2 regions of the Salinicoccus sp. Marseille-QA3875 genome follow, and region 1 is predicted to be linked to the other one. Evidence: predicted binding sites of a transcription regulator. Region 1 holds the regulator's gene; the other holds the start of a gene.
What was found. Region 1 encodes Rex, which represses fermentation and respiration genes when NADH is low (regulators of the CRP and FNR family bind a similar motif). Its sites were predicted from a motif close to TTGTGAAATATTTCACAA; they were not measured.
Positions count from the first base shown of each region.

Region 2: the regulator Rex is predicted to act here: its motif matches at 1,892-1,909, upstream of ACY8DT_RS00225 (citrate synthase).

Region 1 covers NZ_CM143103.1:676,448-679,879, forward strand. The annotation lists gene ACY8DT_RS03500 (glycoside hydrolase family 32 protein) at 1-519, opposite strand, end outside; gene tatC (twin-arginine translocase subunit TatC) at 531-1,292, opposite strand; gene ACY8DT_RS03510 (twin-arginine translocase TatA/TatE family subunit) at 1,340-1,543, opposite strand; gene ACY8DT_RS03515 (redox-sensing transcriptional repressor Rex) at 1,590-2,225, opposite strand; gene ACY8DT_RS03520 (ABC-F family ATP-binding cassette domain-containing protein) at 2,358-3,432, shown strand, end outside.
Region 2 covers NZ_CM143103.1:44,202-47,633, reverse strand. The annotation lists gene pyk (pyruvate kinase) at 1-907, shown strand, start outside; gene ACY8DT_RS00230 (hypothetical protein) at 1,028-1,771, shown strand; gene ACY8DT_RS00225 (citrate synthase) at 2,007-3,122, shown strand; gene icd (NADP-dependent isocitrate dehydrogenase) at 3,138-3,432, shown strand, end outside.

The DNA.
Region 1 (3,432 bases):
CTCCATTATCACTTTAGAATCTTTAAATTGTCTGAAATGCTCTTCATAACCTTCAATAAGAGGTACAGTATGTTTGACCAATTTAAACCGTTCATCCATATGCGCAATCAATTGTTTATATTTAAAAGACTGTCGGGACTGAGAACGTCCTATATAAAAGAAATGTTCGCGACCATTGAGGTTCAATGCAGAACCTGAGGAAAGACCTTTGTCATCAAACAGAGTATCAGGTTTTAATTTAACCCCTTCATTTGTGAATGATGCCAAATCTTTTGAGGTCACATGATACCAGTGCTGTTCTTCTTCACCCACTACCGGGAGCCATGTGTAAAACAGATGGTATCTTTCATCAATATCGTCATAAAAGACCACAGCCGGCGCGATGAGTGAACCAAGTACACTCTGTACATGATATTTCTGGCGCCACGGGCAGCTGTTAACATGTTCAATATACGAATTTAAATCGTTATGACTCATTGCTTCCAACGCTTTCAATTGAATATTCTCATGTCTGTCCAACTTTCCACCCCCTAGTCTTCTTCTAAAGATTCTTCAATTGCTTTCTGTTCAGCTTTCAAATATCTCCTATAACCGTATTTAGAAATAACGATACTGACTTCATAAAGTAAAATCATCGGAATAGTTAAAATTATATGTGTCATAAAGTCCGGCGGGGCAATGATCGCTGCTATGATGAATAGTATGAAGTAGGCATATTTCCGGTTTTTCTTAAGGAACATCGGTGTTATCATTCCCAACTGCGTTAAAAAGAGAACCAGTATAGGCATTTGGAATATCACGCCGAATGGAAGTACTGTACGGAACAGAAAACCGAAATACTGATTGATTCCGATCGTCGTTGCGATTCCCATCTCAGCTGATAAATCAAAAGTGAATTGTACAATATAAGGCACTACGATGAAGTAGCTGAATGCCATACCGATCAGCATCAATACCATCACTATAGGAATATAACTCAATGTCAGTTTCTGCTCATTACTGTAAAGACCCGGGGCAATAAAAGCCCATAACTGATATAGGATGACTGGTAAAATAATGACAAAAGCGATGATTATGATGACCATTATGTATATTTTAATCGGATCTGCCACCTGAAATGCATGCATTTGTATATTTGTTGTCCAAGGTGCATTCTGCATCTGATAGATTAAAGGTTGGGATAAAAAAAAGCCCACTATTAATGCAGCAAGAAAGAAGTACATTATGATGAGCAGCCGTTTTCTGAGCTCATCCAAATGCTCCATTATATCCTTCTTTTCTTCATCTTGCATAAGCTGATTCACCTCTTAAAAAAAGGTGGCTTCCGCCACCATTATTATTATGATTCTGATTCAATTTTCTTCGGTTCTTTCTTTTTCTCTTCTTCGTCATCATCGTCATCTGCCAAACCTTTAGTTGCATCTTTAAATTCCTTCAAAGTTGAACCGACAGCTCTCCCGAACTGCGGCAGTTTCTTAGGTCCGAATATGATCAATGCAACGACTGCGATTACGATTAAACTGACGGGACCAACTGCCATCATCAAAGTTGATGGTAATAAGAATGTAAACATAATTATTTTCCCCTCTCTATAAGTTCTTCATATAAAAGAATAATGCCTGTAATTCAACACCCAGATCGATGTTATGTACATAAATCTTTTTATCTAAATCCAATCTTGTCGGCGTGAAATTTAAAATGCCTTTGATGCCTGCTTTCACAAGTCTTTCGGCCATTTCCTGACTCACTGATACAGGTAAAGTCAATATTGCAACTTCAACTTTTCCTTTTTTGATTATAGACTCAAGTTCGTCTGCATGATGAATTGTTACATCATTAATCGTCGTGCCTATCAGCTCTTCATTGTTGTCGAGACCTGCCACTACATTCATTTTATCACTTAAATTATTAAATTTATAATTCAGTAATGCACTTCCTAAATTGCCGACTCCCACTAGCACAATGTTTTTCTTGTCAGTACCCTGGATATGTTCCATAAAGAAATTTAACAGGCTTTTTACGTTATAGCCATACCCTTTACGACCAAGTTCACCAAAATAAGAAAAATCTCTTCGGATCGTGGCTGAATCAATATCCAAAGCCTCGCTTATCTCCCTTGATGATACTCTGTCTGTAGCTGCTTCTTCTGCCTGTTTAAAATATCTGTAATAAAGAGGTAGCCGCTTCATTGTTGCGTTTGGAATTTTCTTTTTTGTATTCACAATCATTTACACCTACCCATTGACTAATGTCATTATTATAGCATATATAGGACTTCCCTTCCTACTATTGCAAATGAATTACCATCGTTTTTTTCAGTATATTATTGTAGACTATAGAGAAAGTGAGGGAAATTTATGATCGTAATGCAATTATCTAATTTAAAAAAAGCTTTTGTCACTGATGTGGTTTTCGAAAAAGTCACTTTGGAAATCAAATCAGGTGAAAATATAGGTATAGTCGGCAAGAACGGTGCAGGCAAGACTACCCTTATGAAAATTATGGCCGGAGAGATGAGCTATGACAGTGGTAATCTCACCCAGCCCAAAGGAACATCCGTCGGGTATTTGACCCAGCAGATGACATTGGAATCAAGCCGGACTGTATTGGAAGAGATGAAACGTCCATTCGCCAAACTTCTGGCTGTGAAAGATGAGATGGATGAAGTCACTTTGTGGCTTGAAAATAATGAATATACTCATGAAAAATACCAGGATTATGTGAACAGGCTGGAAAGACTCCAGAACACTTTTGAAAATCAGGACGGCTACCACATAGACTCCAATATCAAGATGGTGCTGACCGGGTTGAATTTTGAAATCACAGATCTGGAGCGTCCTGTCGATGAATTTTCAGGCGGTCAGAAGACACGTCTGTCACTCGCTCAAATGCTCCTTTCAAAACCCGATCTGCTGCTTCTGGATGAACCGACCAACCATCTGGATATGGATACGGTGGAATGGCTGGAGCAGTATTTAAATGGTTTCCAGGGTGCTGTTGTCATCATCAGCCACGACAGATATTTTCTGGATAAAACCGTCGATAAAATTTATGAAGTCGAGCTCGGCACCGGTACACTCTATCACACCAATTATTCGAAATATGTCATTGAAAAAGAGAAACGTTACCAATTGACCATGAAGCAGTATGAACGCCAGCAAAAAGAGATATCCAGACTGGAAACTTTTGTCGATAAAAATATCGCACGTGCTTCCACAAGCGGCATGGCAAAAGACAGAAGAAAGAAACTGGAGATGATGGAACGCATCAACGCACCGAAACAAGACCATAGGAATGCCAATTTCACTTTCAGTATCACACGTGAAAGCGGTAATGATGTACTCAGGATCAATGACCTGTCCATCGGCTATGATCAAGTGCTTAACAGTCATATCAACTTCAGCGTGGAGAAAAAGGACAGGCTCGCGATAC
Region 2 (3,432 bases), 630 kb from region 1:
GGTGAATCCGAGATGTACACGTGCTGAAGCAAGTGATGTGGCCAATGCGATCTATGACGGTTCGGATGCCGTCATGCTGAGCGGAGAAACGGCAGCCGGAGACTATCCGGTGGAAGCAGTCAGAACAATGGCCTCAATCGCAGTTTCTGCTGAAGAAGCACAGGATTATAAAAAGCTCCTATCAGACAGGACGAAAATCCAGCAGACGAATCTGGTGACGGCAATCGGTGTTTCTGTTGCCCACACCGCGCTGAATTTGAATCCGAAAGCAATTGTTGCGGCAACGGAATCCGGCCATACAGCACAGATCATTGCAAAATATAGACCGAAAGCGGATATTATCGCAGTCACACCTTATGGTCATGTAGCAAGGCAGCTCGAACTTGTATGGGGCGTGCAGCCGATTGTCGAAGATGCAACAAAAGATACGGATACACTCTTAAACACTTCAGTATCCGCCTCGCTTGATAGAGGATATGCAAACTATGGCGATCTGCTGATCATCACTGCAGGTGTTCCGACTGGTCAGGCAGGAACGACGAACCTGATGAAACTTCATGTGGTTGAAGATGTATTGATCAAGGCACAGGGTATCGGCAGAAGAAGTACTGTGGCTGAAGTGGTTACGGCAGACGATCTTGCAGAACTGAAGTCGAAAGATGTCAAGGGCAAGATAGTAGTACTCACTTCCGTCCAGTCCGAAATGACGGAACTGCTTGAAGAAGCGGCCGGTCTTATCACTGTGGAGGGCGGACTCACATCACACGGTGCAATTATCGGTCTGAATCTGGGACTGGCTACAATAGTCGGTGCCAAAAATGCGTTTGATATATTGAAGGACGGCGATCTCGTAACATTAGATGCTGCACAGAATTCCATTTACAGCGGCCATGCAAACGTACTTTAATACTCCTGATCCACCCCATTACCGTAGTAGACGGCGGATGGGGTGTTTTTACAGATGTTAATTCAAGAATTTGTTTCCCTCTAAATTTTTCACTGGTATAATGATTTTGAGGTGTTGACTATGAATAAAAAATTATTAACGACTATGATGCTTGGATTCCTGCTATTGCTTTCAGCATGTAACGGCAATACTGAAAGTGATTCTGAATCCGGCGAAGAAGGAAATTCCGAAGAACAGCCGTCAGAAACAGAAGAATCCGGCGAAGCTTCTGTACTTTCCGCAGATGAACTGATTGACGGCGCACAGGAGAATTGGGCGGATACCGAAAGTTATGAACTCAATCAGATATATGTGATTGAGAACCGTGAAGACTCAAATCCAATCAGGACAATTACCACACACAGCGACCAGAATGAACTTAAAATCGCCGTCAACAGCGATGATCTGACAACCACCCACTACATCATCGACGGGGAGCATTACATCTACAAAGGTGAGGAACTGGAACTTCAGGATGGAGAGGTGGATATTGAAAATTCCACCTACAGTGATCTGCTCAGCCAGCTCGACAACTACAGGTCCGGCGAAGTCACTGAAACAGAAAATGGCTACTCGCTTGATGTGCAGTTTGAAAACCAGGAAGACGCGAGTGCTTTATTGTCGGAAGATGCTGCCGGCATCATCGAGGACGGTGACGACGTTTCCGGCGGACTGACGCTGACATTCGACGATGAGTACAAATATGACGGGGGAGAACTGACAGCGGTGATAAGCAGTGACGGCGAAGAATACGAGCTTTCATCGACCATATCCATTGAAAGGATAGGCAACATTCCTGTCATCGAAAAACCGAGCGGAATGTAATACATGTTAGAATAAGCAGAAGTTATCTTTATCTATAAGATAATTAAACATTACTTATCATAGTGGAGAATTTTGAATACTCCATTAAAAAAGCTTTAATGATAGCTTTTGAGAGCTTTTATGTAAACACTTTCACAAAGATGGACGGTCTAATGAATTATTCACAATATATTATTCTTTGATATAATAAGAGAAACTATAAATATTTCTATAGTAATTTAGAGGAGGATTTAAAATGCCTGAGAACAAAGGTTTAGAAGGGGTAGTTGTTGCTAATTCCAAAATCAGTTCAATCATCGGTTCACAATTGACATACGGTGGTTATGAAATTGATGATCTTGCTGAAAATGCCCTGTTTGAAGAAGTGGTTTATCTGTTATGGAATGATAAACTTCCAAACAAACAGGAGTTGGAAGCATTCAATAAAGAACTGTTTGATCTGATGAGTTTGGATGACAACATTTATAAGCATTTTGAATTATACCCGCTTGATAAAGTACATCCTATGTCGGCGGTCAGAACGGGTCTTTCATTGACGGCTCATTATGATGAAAATGCTGAAGACAAATCATTGGAGGCATCACAGCAGAAAGCGGTGCGTATTCTTGCACAGCTCCCTGCACTTGTTGCAGCATTTGCACGTATCCGTAATGGCAAGGATGTTGTAAAACCTAAAGAAGGGCTGAACTATGCAGCGAACTTCCTGTACATGCTGAACGGTAAAGAACCGACAGATACAGAAGTGGAAGCGATGAATAAAGTACTTGTGCTGCATGCAGACCATGAACTGAATGCTTCAACATTCACTGCACGTGTGTGTGTGGGAACGGAATCGGATGTCTATTCCGGTGTTACTGCTGCGATTGGTGCACTTAAAGGCCCACTTCACGGCGGTGCGAACGAACAGGTGATGGCGATGCTGAAAGATATCGGCACACTGGATAATGCTGACAGCTATATCCAAAAGAAACTTGATAACAAAGAAAAAATCATGGGAATGGGGCACAGAGTTTATAAAGACGGCGACCCTCGTGCGAAATATTTAAAAGAAATGTCTAAAAAACTGACAGACGAAAGCGGCAACAGCGAACTGTTTGATATTTCAACAAGAATCGCTGAAATCGTCAAAGAAGAAAAAGGTCTGCTGCCGAACGTTGACTTCTACAGTGCGACTGTATATCACTCTATGGGCATTGAATCAGATCTCTTCACGCCAATCTTTGCAATCAGCCGTGCTTCAGGCTGGACTGCGCATATATTGGAACAGTATGCAGACAACAGACTGATCAGACCGAGAGCAGAATATATCGGTGCAACAGACAGAAAATATGAACCAATCGAAAATAGATAATATGGAGGAAAATTAATTATGGCTAGTGAAAAAATCACAACTAAAAATGGTAATCTGACTGTACCTGACAAACCTGTCATTCCATTCATCATCGGTGACGGTACCGGCCCGGATATCTGGAATTCAGCACAGAAAGTATTGGACGGCGCTGTAAAAAAAGCGTATAACGGCGAAAAGGAAATCGAGTGGAAAGAAGTACTGGCTGGACAGAAAGCATTTGATGAAACAGGTGAGTGGCTGCCACAGGCAACACTTGATGCTATCAACGAATACCTTATTGCAATCAAAGGACCTCTTACAACACCAATCG